Regions from separate parts of the Streptomyces sp. bgisy130 genome, predicted to be linked through region 1. Evidence: riboswitches for the same ligand, from Rfam matches in the RefSeq annotation. Region 1 holds a riboswitch; each other region holds the start of a gene.
What was found. A riboswitch is a leader RNA that binds a small molecule or an ion and turns the genes downstream of it on or off. The one in region 1 is predicted to bind cobalamin.
Positions count from the first base shown of each region.

Region 2: another riboswitch for cobalamin. It lies ahead of AC3EUV_RS18980 (SCO2321 family membrane protein); the one in region 1 lies ahead of cobN (cobaltochelatase subunit CobN).
Region 3: another riboswitch for cobalamin. It lies ahead of nicT (Nickel transporter NicT); the one in region 1 lies ahead of cobN (cobaltochelatase subunit CobN).
Region 4: another riboswitch for cobalamin. It lies ahead of AC3EUV_RS15690 (cobalamin biosynthesis protein); the one in region 1 lies ahead of cobN (cobaltochelatase subunit CobN).

Region 1 is NZ_JBYISA010000030.1:26,798-30,200, forward strand. It holds gene AC3EUV_RS29040 (cobalamin biosynthesis protein CobG) at 1-1,279, opposite strand, end outside; cobalamin riboswitch at 1,453-1,585, shown strand; gene cobN (cobaltochelatase subunit CobN) at 1,622-3,403, shown strand, end outside.
Region 2 is NZ_JBYISA010000013.1:13,981-17,383, forward strand. It holds gene AC3EUV_RS18975 (SCO2322 family protein) at 1-458, opposite strand, end outside; gene AC3EUV_RS18980 (SCO2321 family membrane protein) at 458-1,765, opposite strand; cobalamin riboswitch at 1,989-2,110, opposite strand; gene AC3EUV_RS18985 (Strvi_7410 family MBL fold metallo-hydrolase) at 2,233-3,315, opposite strand.
Region 3 is NZ_JBYISA010000005.1:23,382-26,784, forward strand. It holds gene AC3EUV_RS09015 (MarR family winged helix-turn-helix transcriptional regulator) at 181-816, shown strand; gene AC3EUV_RS09020 (alpha/beta fold hydrolase) at 813-1,661, shown strand; cobalamin riboswitch at 1,773-2,019, shown strand; partial or broken gene nicT (Nickel transporter NicT) at 2,030-3,188, shown strand; gene AC3EUV_RS09030 (VOC family protein) at 3,224-3,403, opposite strand, start outside.
Region 4 is NZ_JBYISA010000010.1:3,556-6,958, forward strand. It holds gene AC3EUV_RS15680 (caspase family protein) at 1-427, opposite strand, end outside; gene AC3EUV_RS15685 (effector-associated constant component EACC1) at 433-870, opposite strand; cobalamin riboswitch at 1,074-1,223, shown strand; gene AC3EUV_RS15690 (cobalamin biosynthesis protein) at 1,377-2,411, shown strand; gene AC3EUV_RS15695 (cobyric acid synthase) at 2,500-3,403, shown strand, end outside.

The DNA of each region.
Region 1 (3,403 bases):
GGCGGGGGACGGCGTCGGAGCAGGTGTCAGGGCTGGATACCGATACGGGGACGGGCGTGCCCGCCATGACCGCGGCCGTTGCATCGCCCCGTACGTCGGTACGGGACTTGGCGCAGCCGGGGCGGCCGGTGCAGGCGCCGATGCGATGCCAGGGGGAGTCCGGGTCGGTGATCAGCCCGGCGGCGGCCAGTTCACGCAGGCGGACGGACGCCACGTCGGCGGACAGCCCCGGGATCACGATGCCGCGCCAGGGGGTGAGCCGGAGGGCGCCCTCCCCGTCCGCCGCGGCGACGCCGGCCAGCAGCCGCCACTGCGCGACGGACAGCCTCCCGAGCGGCGCAAGAACGGAGAGCGCGCGGACGCCGCCGCGACCCTCGACGATGCCGGGGGCGGAGGAGTCGGAGTAGGGGACGGGGGCGGGGTACGGCGCGGGGGCCACCTCCGCCCCTCCAGCCACGTCCATAGCCCCAGCCACAAACGCACACCCAATCCCCGCCCCCCGCAGCCGCTCCGCGACGCCCCGGGCCGTCAGGCCGTGGCCGGGGGGGAGTTCACGTACCCGCCAGGCGCCGCTGCCGCTTGCCTCGGCGGCGGCGAGGAATGCCTCGGCGGCGGTGAGGGCGGCGCGTGGGGCGTCGGGGCCGGCGATGCGCAGGGCCGTCGGGCCGTCGCCGATCCGCAGCAGGGCACTGCCGGTGGGCCGGGCCGGGTGTGCGGTCCCGGACTGGTCCGCGTGGTCCGCCGGTGCCTCGGTCCCGGCCGGTTCTGCGACCAAGCTCACATCGCCGCCGAGCGCCGCCACATCGACCCGGCCGTCGTCCAGGACGAAGAGGAAGCGGCCCGACAGCGCGGTCACGGACTCGCTCGTGCAGAGCAGTCCGTCCAGGTCACGGGCCCACAACCGCACGTCAGAAGGGGTGTGCCGGTCCAGTCCGGCCAGGGGGGAGGCGAGGATGTTGCGGATGCGTTCGTGGCGCTCGGAGGGCAGCAGACCGGCGTCGCGCAGCAGGGCGGCGAGCCGGCCGCCGCAGTCGTCCGGGAGGCCGCGGAGTTCCGCGTTGCCGCGGGAGGTGAGGGAGAGATGGCCGTCCCCGAGCCGGTCCGCGGCGTCGGCCAGCGCCTCGGCCTGACGCACCGTCAAGTCTCCGGCGGGCAGCCGCACTCGGGCGAGGTGGCCGTCGGCGGCGGAGTGCAGCCGCAGCGCTCCCGGGCAGGCGTCACCGCGGTCCCGTATGGGCGGTTCGGACCCGTGGGGCCGTGTCGAGGGGGAGGGCGGCATGGCCGCGAGCATACCCACGGAGGTGGGTGGCCCATCCGGGCCGGATCCGGCCAAGCTCGCGGCCCGGATCCGCGTGCGGAGCCGCGCGCCCCGTACCGATACGGCAGGTTCGGAGGCCCGCTTACCTCGCTCGGCCGCAGCCCTTACTATGCAGGTCGGTGGGTCGGCTGGCCCGCCGACGCCAGCGACGGCGCAGGGCCTTACGGCCCCAGGGAGGAAGCCCGGTGTGAATCCGGCGCGGTCCCGCCACTGTGAACCCGGCAACTGCCGGGTGAGCCAGGAACTCCCGCCGTCCATACGACCACCCGGGGCGCGGATACCCCGAGGAAGGCCTGCGCTCGCATGCTTCTGCTGCTGTCGACCTCCGACACCGACCTGCTCAGCGCCCGCGCGGCCACGGGTCCCGTGCCGTATCGGCTCGCCAACCCCGCCCGCCTCGACGTCGCCGAACTCCCCGCGCTGCTGGAGGGCACCGACCTCGTCGTCGTACGTCTCCTCGGCGGCATCCGCGCCTGGGAGGAGGGCCTGGAGGTGCTGCTCGCCGAGGACCAGCACCGGCCGGTCGTCGTACTCACCGGTGAACAGGCCCCCGACGCCCAGCTCATGGAGCAGTCCACGGTCCCGGTCGGCATCGCGGCCGAGGCGCACGCCTATCTCGCGCACGGCGGTCCCGCCAACCTCGACCAGCTCGCCCGCTTCCTCTCCGACACGGTGCTGCTGACCGGCCATGGCTTCGAGCCGCCTGAGCCCGCCCCGTCCTGGGGACCGCTGGACTGGGAGGGACGCAACGAGAGCGGCCCGCTGGTCGCCGTGCTCTACTACCGCGCCCACCACATGAGCGGCAACACCGCTTTCGTACGGACCCTGTGCGAGCAGATCGAGGCGGCCGGCGGGCGTGCCCGGCCGCTGTTCGTGGCCTCCCTCCGCGCCCCCGAGCCGGAGCTGATCGAGGCGCTGGGGAGCGCCGACGCCCTGGTCACCACGGTCCTCGCGGCGGGCGGCAGCAAGCCCGCCGAGGCCTCCGCGGGCGGCGACGACGAAGCCTGGGACGCGGGCGCGCTGGCCGCCCTGGACGTGCCGATCCTTCAGGCCCTGTGCCTGACCGGGCCGCGCAGCGCCTGGGAGGAGAACGACGAGGGGCTCTCGCCGCTGGACGCCGCCTCGCAGATCGCGGTCCCCGAGTTCGACGGCCGGCTGATCACCGTCCCGTTCTCCTTCAAGGAGGTCGACGAGGACGGACTGCCGGTCTACGTCGCCGACCCCGAGCGCGCCGCCCGGGTCGCCGGGATCGCCGTCCGGCACGCCCGGCTGCGCCACATCCCGGCCGCGGAGAAGCGCCTCGCGCTGGTGCTGTCCGCCTACCCGACCAAGCACTCCCGCATCGGCAACGCGGTCGGGCTGGACACCCCGGCCAGTGCCGTGGCCCTGCTGCGCCGCCTCCGGGCGGACGGCTACGACTTCGGTGACGAGACCGCCGAGCCGGTCCCGGGCCTGGAGTCCGGCGACGGTGACGAGCTGATCTACGCCCTCATCGAGGCCGGCGGCCATGACCAGGAGTGGCTCACCGAGGAACAGCTCGCCCGTAACCCGGTCCGCATTCCGGCCGCCGACTACAAGCGCTGGTACGCCACGCTGCCGCAGGAACTCCGGGACTCCGTCGAGCAGCACTGGGGGCCGCCGCCCGGCGAGATGTTCGTCGACCGCAGCCGGAACCCCGACGGCGACATCGTGCTGGCCGCGCTGCGCCGCGGCAATCTCCTGATTCTGATCCAGCCGCCGCGCGGCTTCGGCGAGAACCCGATCGCGATCTACCACGACCCCGATCTGCCGCCCTCGCACCACTACTTGGCGGCCTACCGCTGGATCGCGGCCTCCGCCGACGACGGCGGTTTTGGCGCGGACGCCATGGTCCACCTCGGTAAGCACGGCAACCTGGAGTGGCTGCCCGGCAAGAACGCGGGCCTGTCCGCGGCCTGCGGCCCGGACGCCGCCCTCGGTGATCTGCCGCTCGTCTACCCCTTCCTGGTCAACGACCCCGGCGAGGGCACCCAGGCCAAGCGCCGGGTGCACGCCACCCTCGTCGACCACCTCGTCCCGCCGATGGCCCGCGCCGAGTCCTACGGC
Region 2 (3,403 bases), on a different contig from region 1:
GCACAGAGCAAGGCATTGGCGTCGTAACGCAGCGGCCGGGCGACCGCCGCCAGCGCCTCGCCCGCCGAGGCGTCCTCGGCCACCTGCGCACACTCCGTCCTGGCCGCCGGCGGCCGCTCGCCGCCGGGCGCGTCCGCCGCGGTGCCGAAGTCCAGCACGATGCCGATCCGCTTGCGGCCGTCCTTGGCGGGGGTGTCGCGGCAGATCGCATCGAAGTCGGCGGCCGGGCGCGGCTTACCGGCCCCGGCGGAGTCGGCGCCGAGGGTGAAGCGGAAGCCCGCGACCGCGCCGTCGGCCGGACGCTGAGTGGCCGGCCCCTCGGTGGCGTACGCCCAGGAGCCGCCCTTGCCGTCCCAGAACGACCAGTAGCGGTACTCCTGCGCCTGCGCGGGCCCGGCGGCCAGGCCGGTGACCGTACCGGCCAGCAGTACGGCGCCGGCGATCCTGGTCCGCCGCATCAGAGCTGGTTCTTCTTACGGCTGCTCAGCAGGAACCCGATGCCGGCGCCGAAGGCGAGGCCGACGCCGATGACCCACCACACGCTGATGCCGCCGCCGTCCGTGGCGCCGTCGGCGTCCCCGGTGTCCTTCTGCGCCGCGGCGGCCGGCTTGGGACCGGTGGCGTTGAGCGCGGCCACCAGGTCGGTGCCGCCGAAGGAACGCGGGTCGGTACCGGTGGCGTGCGCGGCCAGCACCAGCTGGGCGTACGCGGCGGGTCCGTTCTGCTTGGCCCAGTCCGTGGCGTTCTTCTCCAGCCACTTCAGCGGCTTCGCGGCAGCGGCACCGTGCCCGCCCGCCGCCAGCGCCACCACCGCGTCGGCGGTGTTGCCGACATCGGGCTGCTTCTCGGCGCCCGGCATCGCGGAGAGCAGATGCTGCCCGTTCTTGTCGAGCTGCGCGACGAGGTAGGCATCGCCACCCGCCGCGGCCCGCGCCGACTCGTTCTTCTTCGCGTCCCCGCCGTCCTTGCAGTTCAGCGGCTTGACCGGAGCGTCTGCCCGCTGGTCAGCGGGCGCCACGACGAAGCCCTTGCCGAGCGCTCCGGTCGCGGCGGCCGCGGTGGCGTCGGCGTTCGGGGCGGCGCCCTTGAGCTGGAAGGTGAACGCGCCGCGCTCGCCCTCCTTCGCGTCGCAGCCCAGCTGGAAGGTGAGCAGCCCGTCGTACGGGGTCTTGCCGCCCTTCTTGGAGGTCACGGACCGCGGCTTCTCGCCCGCCGCCGCGAGCGCGCCGATGACCACGGACGTGGAGTTGGCGTCGCTGGCCGAACCGGGCATCGAGCTCCAGCCGCCGTCATCGTTCTGCACCGATTTCAGCCAGCCCACGGCCTTTTGCACGGTGTCACCGTGCCCGCCGAGCGCGGCCAGCGCCTGCACCGCGGCCGCAGTCTGGTTGGTGTCCCGCATGGTCTTGGCGTCACAGGGCTTGCCGGGCTCGGCACGGAAAGCGGTGAACGCGCCGTCGGCGCACTGCTGCCCGACCAGCCAGCGCACGCCGGACGCCGCCGGCCGCACCCCCACCGTGTCCTGCGCGAGCAGCGCGAGCGACTGCCGCCACACCCCGTCGTACTGCGGGTCCTTGGTGCCGTACAGGCCGTCCGGCAGCTTCTTGGGGGACGCGGACGGGGCGGCGTCGTCGGCGTACGCGGCGGGGGCAGCGGCCGCGCCCAGCACCGCCGCGGCCGCCAGCGCCGTGGCGGCGCGGCGCGCCAGGAAGGCGACGGGGTGCGTCAGGGGGGCCTGGTGAGCCATGGAAGCCATGGGGGCCATCGGGTCGGTGCCTCTCGGGTCGGGTCGCGGAGATGTACGCAGCCGCGCTCGGCCGACCGCCCGCGCGGCCATCCCCCTGGATCGCGGACGCGGTGGCACCGGGCTCAGCTCCGTATACCTCGACGGTGCCGCGCACCGGCCGTCCCTGTGGCGGACGGTTCCGGTGGCGGGAGCCTTGGTCGTGCCCCCTCGGGTGCTCCGGCTCGTACGGCCGTCCTGCCGGGCCAGCCGGCGCGGTACGGACGGGCCGTCCTCACGGTTGCGGGTCAGCGCCGGATTTCCACCGGCTTCCCCCGATCGGGTACGGATGAATTTGTCCCGCACACCTTAACCGGCACCGGGCGGGCGCTCGCTCGCCCGTACGAGCCGACGAAATCCGGCACGAGCCGGAGGGAGCGGCGCGCGCGCCGGGCACGGGCGCGGCACGGGCCGGGCGCACCGGCGCCGGGTACGAAAGGCCCGCCCCCTCACACCGCCCGATACCGCACCGGATCCGACCCCGGCACCCACTCCGCCCGCCCCTGCTTCACCAGCCGGCGCAGATGGGCCTCGGCCTCCGAGACGGCGATATTGCGGGATCCGTAAGGGATCTGCTCCCACGGGCGGTTCCACTCCATGGCCACGGCGAGCTGCCAGACGGTGCGCGGTTCCTGGAGCAGGGATCCGAGCTGGGCCAGCCGCTCTTCGTGGTGGGCGATGAGGGTGCGCACCCGGCCGCCGGCGTCGGTGAACGCGTGCTGATGGGCGGGCAGCACCTCGGCGGGGTCGAGCCGGCCGACGCGCTCGAGGGAGTCGAGGTAGTCGCCCAAGGGGTCGGCGTCCTCCCCGGAGCCCGCCATGCCGTGCGGGCCGGGCGGGCTCCCCTCCTCGTCCGGGGCCTCGTACAGGCCGATGTGCGGGGTGATGCCGGGCAGGAGGTGGTCGCCGGAGAACAGCCGGCCGAAGCCGGGCGTCCGCGCCGAGGGGTGCTCCTCCTCCAGGTGGAGGCACACATGGCCGGGGGTGTGGCCGGGCGTCCAGATGGCGCGTACCCGGCGCCCCGGCAGGTCGAGCAGTTCGCCGGGGTCGATGCCGCGGTCCGGCAGCGCGGCCCGCCGGCCGGGCAGCTTCCGGCCGTTCCCTGTGGCGCGGGCCTTCCGCAGGGGCGCCAGATGGTCGTCCGGTGCGCCCGCCGCCGTGAGTTTGGCGAGCAGGTAGTCGAGCCACTGGCCCGGTTCGGCCGCGCGGGTGCGGCGGACCACCGCGGTGTCGGCGGCGTGCATCGCGATCCAGGCGCCGGAGACCTCCCGGACCTTGGCGGACAGACCGTGGTGGTCGGGGTGGTGGTGGGTGATCAGGACGCCGTGGAGGTCGGTGAGGGCGAACCCGCAGGCGGTGACGCCGGCGACGAGGGTGTCCCAGGAGTCCGGGTCGTCCCAGCCGGTGTCGATCAGCACCGGCCCGCGGTCGGTCTCCAGGAGGTGGACGAGAGTGTGGCCGAGCGGGTTGTCCGGGATGGGGACGGGGATGCTCCACACCCCGCCCTTGTGGTCGGTCACCTGCGCGGTCATCCCGGTCCCCTCTCGGTGCGGCATACACCCGGTACCCGGCCTCACTATAACTAGAACTGGTTTCAAAGCGGCTTGAAGTGCCCCCTCG
Region 3 (3,403 bases), on a different contig from region 1:
CACCCATCCACCCCCTCAACTCCATTCCGCGGCGGGCCCCTTCCCAAACGACATCAGCAGTGTCATCATGACATCACGAGTGTCATTGAGGGGGATGTCAATGAAGAGGTCGTTGAAGAGGTCGATGCGGACGTCGATGCGGACACCGATGGGGATGCCGAGGGACCTGAGGGGGCTGCGGTGAGGGGTACCGAGGCTGAGCGCGCCGGGAGGTCGGCGGCCACCGAAGATCTGCTGTACGACGTCATCCGACGCCTGTGGCCCCTGCACCGCACGGTCGTGCGCGCGGTGGAGCGCGAGCTGGCGGACACCGGCATGACCGCCGGCGAACACGCACTCCTGGACGCCTTGCGCACCGAAGGTCCTCGTACGGTCCCGCAGTTGGCGCGTGCGATGGGGCTCGACCGCCAGCCGGTGCAGCGCTGGGTGAACCACGCCGCGGAGCTGGGCCTGGTCGTCACGGCCCCGAATCCCGCCCACCGGCGCTCACCCCTGATCCGGCTGACGACCGAAGGCACGGCGGCGATACGCGGGGTCCAGCAGTTCGAGGCGACGGAGCTGCGGCAGCGGCTGGCCGACCTGCCCGCCGAAGACGTCCGCACCACGCTGCACGTACTCGACCGACTCGGTGCGGAATTCCGGCACCTGGCGAACGGCCCGCGCGTTCCACCGGAGGAAACCGACAGTCAGGGCAGTCGGGACAGTCGTCGCAGTAAAGCCAGTAACGGCAGTAACCGTAGTAACGGCAACCCCGAAGGCCACGACGACAGACCCGCCCCGCCCCCTCTCATGCACAAAGGACGGTCAGGAGAATGACGCAGAGAATCACCGCCTGGTCCGAGATCGACAACGGCATCGTGCCGATCGACGAGGGCGAGCTGTTCTACGAGACGGCCGGCTCGGGCCCCGCGGTGGTGCTGCTGCACGGCGGCATGCTCGACCAGCACATGTGGGACGAGCAGTTCACCTGGCTGGTCAACTCCGGCCTGCGCGCGATCCGTTACGACGCCCGTGGCCACGGGCTGTCGTCCACCGTGACCGGCGACTTCTCCCATCACGACGACCTGTGTGCCCTGCTGGACGCCCTCGATGTCCCCAGCGCCGTCCTCGTCGGCCTTTCCCACGGCGCGCGGGTCGCCCTGGACACCGCCCTCGCCCACCCCGGCCGGGTGACGGCCCTCGCGCTCGCCTCCCCGGGAATCAGCGGCCGGGCCTTCACCGACCCCTTCGTCCTCGCGCACATCAAGGAGCAGGTGGCGGCGATCGGCGAACCGGACGGCGCGGAGCGGTATGTCGAGCACTTCCTGCGGATATGGGTGGACGGGCCGCATCGTGAGCCGTCCGCGGTGCACCCGGGATTCCGCGAACGGATGCGCGCCTCGGCCGCGGCCAATGTGGAGGTCCATGCCGACGGAATGGGCGCCGGAATGCCCCTCGAAGTCGGTGCCGCCGACCGCCTCGGGGAGGTCCGGGTGCCGACGGTCGTGTTCGACGGCGACCTCGACAGCCGGGACATCTCCGCCAACGCCCATGCGATAGCCCTGACCGTCCCCGGCGCCCGAAGGGTCCGAATACCGGGTGCGGCCCATATGGTCAACCTGGAGAACACCCCGCTCTTCGACCACGAACTGCACACCTTCCTCTCGTCCCTGGACTACTGACCCACCGGGACCGTCAGCCCACCGCAACCGGCCCTCTGTGAACGGCCCGTTGAGGGGCGCCCCCGCGAACGGCGGAAAACCCCCACACACCTCGTGCCACGGGGGCGGCGGCTAGAGTGGCCGGGCCGTGGTGTTCGGGAAGCCGGTGACGGACCTTGTGGTCCCAGCCCGGAGCGGCCCTCGCCACTGTGATCGGGGAGTTTCCACCCCTTCCGCGGGCGCCTGGCGCGCCCGCGGCGCCACTGACCGCAGCCCGCGGCCGGGAAGGCGGGGGCGGACGCGGGCACCCTTCCCCAAGCTCTAAAGGAGCAGGGTGATACCCCTAAGCCAGGAGACCGGCCACGGCATCTCACGAACTGATCCACGAGGTGCTGGAGCGTGACCGTCCGGATGGCCCTGTCCACCGATACCCCGAACTCCCCTGCCCCCGCCGCATTCCGCTGGCGCCGGCAGGACACCGTCCGTACCGCGGGCCTGATGGCCGTCATAGCCGGGCTGCATGTCGTGGCCTTCGGCGTGCTCTTCCTGCTCGTGGTCCCGAACCACTACTCCGTCGGCAGCCAGGTCTTCGGCGTCGGGCTCGGCATCACCGCGTACACCCTCGGTATGCGGCATGCCTTCGACGCCGACCACATCGCCGCGATCGACAACACCACCCGCAAGCTGATGGCCGACGGCAAGCGGCCCATCTCGGTCGGCTTCTGGTTCGCCCTCGGCCACTCCAGCGTGGTCGTGATGATGGCGGCCCTCGTGGCCGGCGGCGCCCAGCTCGCCGGCACGCTGCTCAACAACGAGTCCCGTACGCACCAGATCCTGGGCACCGTCGGCACCACCGTCTCGGGCACCTTCCTCTACCTCATCGCCGCCCTCAACCTCATCGCGCTGGCCGGGATCTGGCGGGTCTTCCGAGGGATGCGGGACGGCCACTACGACGAGGCCGAGCTGGAGCAGCGCCTCGACGCACGCGGCTTCATGAACCGCTTCCTGGGACGGTTCACCCGCTCCATCTCCCGCCCCGGCCAGATGTTCCCGCTCGGTTTCCTCTTCGGGCTCGGCTTCGACACCGCGACCGAGGTGACCCTGATGGTGATGGCGGGCAGCGGCGCGGCGGCGGGCCTGCCCTGGTACGCGATCCTGTGTCTGCCGCTGCTGTTCGCCGCCGGGATGAGCCTGTTCGACACCCTGGACGGCACCTTCATGAACTTCGCCTACCAGTGGGCGTTCGCCAACCCGGTGCGCAAGGTCTACTACAACCTCACCATCACCGGCCTGTCGATCGCCGTCGCCTTCTTCATCGGCACCATCGAGCTGGTGACGGTGCTGCACGACAAGCTCGGCCTCAACGACGCGCTGACCGGCTGGATTTCCGGCCTCGACCTCGACAACGTCGGCTTCATCATCGTCGGCCTGTTCGTGGTGGTGTGGGCCGCGGCGCTGGCGTACTGGCGCCTGTCCGGCGTCGAAAAGCGCTGGGCGGAGCGGGCCGGGCGAGCCGAGTCGCCGGGGCGGACCGCGCCAGAAAGCTGAGGAACCGCGGGCCCGCCCGACCTGACCCCGCGCCCTCAGGTCGCCGAGCCCGCCGCGGCGCCCGTCTCCCGGTCCGGCCCCCACTGCTCCAGCGCCGCTGCCAGATCGAGGGGCAGCAGCCGGTCCGGCTGGTCCGGGCCCGGCCAGTCCTCCCGCGGGACCCGCCACATCACCTCGAACTCGTTGCCGTCCGGGTCCTTGGCGTACAGCGACTT
Region 4 (3,403 bases), on a different contig from region 1:
CCCCGGCGTTGCCGGCGTAACAGCACTCCAGGACGATCACGATCCGGTCGGCCCGCGCGTTGTCCAGGTAGGACAGCACGGTGTCCTGCCAGGAGACGGTTTTGTGCCGCCGTTCCGACGCACCGACCATGAGCTGGAGATTGCCGCCGTCCCGGCCGACCCGGCCGTGGCCGGAGAAGTACACCAGCAGCAGTCCGCGGGCCTCCTGGGTGACGGCGTCCAGGGCCTGTTCGACCTCCCAGGGCTCCTGGGGCCGGCAGATGACGACCTCGCCCTTGGTGAAGAGGTCGGTGCCGGGGGCGAGCAGGACGCGTTCGAGTTCCTGGGGGTTGTCCCGTACGGCGGGCAGCGGCCGCAGGTGGCGGTAGTCGTCGACGCAGATCAGCAGCGCCCGGTTGACCTTGCCGCGTGCGTCGTATTCGGACATCCGGCTCAGTCCCCGGCGGTGCTGCCGCCCCCGTTCGCCGGGCTGCCGGGATCGGGGCGTTCGGGGGCCGGGGCGCCCGGTCCCGGGTCGCCCAGTGCGCGCAGTTCGCCGTCCCCGCCGCCGACCGCCACGGCGGGCCGTTCGCCGGTGTCGCGTTCCTCCCTGCGGCGGCGCAGCCACTCGCGCAGGGCGATGCTCAGGCTCTTGGTGATCTCGGCGGCGACCGCGCCGACCACGACCAGGATCAGGTCGTCGACGCCGATGGCCATGTCGCCGGGGCCGTCGTCGCGCTCCCCCGCCGGCCGCAGCTCCCAGTCGTGCGGCCGCCCGTTCAGCCAGGGCTCGCGCTCCAGCCACGCCTTGAGGTCCTCGGCGTCCTGGTCAGGATTGTTCGTGCCCGTGATCCTGATACGGATCTCGTGACGGTCAGCGCGCTGCGGCATCCCCCGGCCCCCTTCCGGCGGCCCCTTCGCCGCCGTGCACCAGATAGTGACGCGGGATCAGGTGCGCGGGCAACCGTCCGTGACCCCCCAGCCACGCTGTGGCGTGCGCCACAGCGCCTGCCACGGGGCAGCGTCGCAGGTCAAGGGTGAGTTGACGGCGTTCGCGGGGCGTGGTGGACTGCCGGAGCCAATCGGCGACAGCAGAGGAAGTCCGGTGCGAATCCGGCGCGGTCCCGCCACTGTCACCGGGGAGCGTTCCTCCAGCGAAGGCCACGGTCCGCCTCGCATACGTCGGATGACGTACGCGGGACTGGAAGGCCGGAGGACACGCCGATCCGGGAGCCAGGAGACTCTGGTCGCCGTCACGTCGAGCCAGGGCGCGGACCCTGAGTGAGGACATACCGCCATGCCCGGCCGCCCCTTGAGATCGCCACTGCCCGCTGCCGCAGGGCTCCTTCGGGGCCGGGCGGGACGTCACGGACGCGCCCTGACGGCGGTCTGACCCGATGCGCGGCGAACACGCGGGATATGCGTGCGGCGCGGCCCTCGGCTTTCTCGGCGACCTGATCGCGGCGGATCCGCGGCGCGGCCATCCGGTGGCCGCGTTCGGCCGGGCCGCGGGCGCCGTCGAGCGCCGGCTGTGGCGCGACCACCGTGGTTACGGGGCGGCTCATGCCGTGCTGTGTGCGGGCGGGGCCGCGGCCGGTGCGGCGCTGCTGGAGCGCGCGGTGCGGGGCTCGGCTTCCGCTTCTCTGCTGTCGCTCCGTGGTGGCGCCCGGGTCGCGCTGACTGCGGCGACGGCCTGGGCCGTGCTGGGCGGCACCTCGCTGGGCCGGGAGGCACGGGCCGTCGGCGGGGCGCTGACGGCGGGTGATCTGGACGTGGCACGGGAGCGGCTGCCGCATCTGTGCGGGCGCGATCCGCAGGCGCTGGACGGGCCGCAGATGGCCCGTGCGGTGGTGGAGTCGGTCGCCGAGAACACCTCCGACGCGGTGGTCGGCGCCCTGGTATGGGGCGCGTTGGGCGGAGTGCCCGGTCTGGTGGCGTTCCGTGCGGTGAACACCCTGGACGCGATGGTGGGGCACAAGTCGCCGCGCTACCGCCGCTTCGGCTGGGCCGCGGCCCGGCTCGACGATCTCGCCGGCTGGCCCGGCTCCCGGCTGACCGCCGCGCTGACCGTGCTCGCCGGCCCCGACCGGCGCGGTGCGCTGCGGGCCTGGCGGGCGGACGGCGGTGCGCATCCGAGCCCCAACGCGGGCCCGGTGGAGGCGTCGTTCGCGGGTGCGCTGGGCGTACGGCTGGGCGGCACGCTGGCGTACGGCGGGCGGGTGGAACACCGTCCGGTGCTCAACGGCCCGGCGCCGCCGGTGGCGGTGGACGACATCGAGCGCGCGGTGCGGCTCTCCCGGCGGGTAAGTGTGCTGGCACTGGCGACGACGGTGGCGGCGCGGGCGGCGGGCGGCGCCGCGCGGGCTGTGGTGGCCCGGGGGGCGTTGGCTCGGGGGGCCAAGGGGCTCGGGCGTGAGGCGGGCGCGGTATGAGGCCGTCCGTTTTTTCCCCGCCGCCCACCCCCCTTCGGGGGGTGGGCGGGTGTAGTGACCCGAAGCGCAGGAGGAGGAGGAGGAGCCGGTGAACGGGCGGTTGAAGGCAGCCGGCGGGGCGGTCGGCGGTGGCCTGTTGGTGGCCGGGACGACGTCCGACGCCGGTAAGAGCGTGGTGACGGCCGGGATCTGCCGCTGGCTGGTCCGGCAGGGCGTCCGGGTGGCGCCCTTCAAGGCACAGAACATGTCGCTGAATTCGTTCGTCACGCGCGAGGGCGCGGAGATCGGACGGGCCCAGGCGATGCAGGCCGCCGCGGCGCGGGTGGAGCCGACCGCGCTGATGAACCCCGTCCTGCTCAAGCCGGGCAGTGACCGCAGCAGCCAGGTGGTGCTGCTGGGGAAGCCGGTGGGAGAGCTCAGTGCCCGGGGGTACTTCGGGGGGACGTCCCAGGGGAAGACGCAGTACGCGGGCCGCCGGGAGCAGTTGCTCGGGACGGTGACCGACTGCCTCCAGGAGCTGCGGCGTACCCATGACGCGGTGATCTGCGAGGGCGCCGGCAGTCCCGCCGAGATCAATCTGCGGCGCACCGACATCGTGAACATGGGCCTCGCACGGGCCGCCCGTATCCCGGCGGTCGTGGTCGGTGACATCGACCGCGGCGGGGTGTTCGCCTCGTTCTTCGGCACCACCGCGCTGCTGTCCAAGGAGGACCAGGCGCTGGTCGCGGGCTATCTGGTCAACAAGTTCCGGGGCGATGTGACGCTGCTGGAGCCGGGCCTTGCGATGCTGCGCGGCCTCACGGGGCGGCAGACGCTGGGCGTGCTGCCCTTCGCGCACGGGCTCGGCATCGACGAGGAGGACGGCCTGAGGGTGTCGCTGCGCGGCGCGGTGCGCGAGAGCGTGGTGGCTCCGCCGCACGGCGCGGATGTGCTGCGGGTGGCGGTCTGTGCCGCACCGCTGATGTCGAACTTCACGGACGTGGACGCGCTGG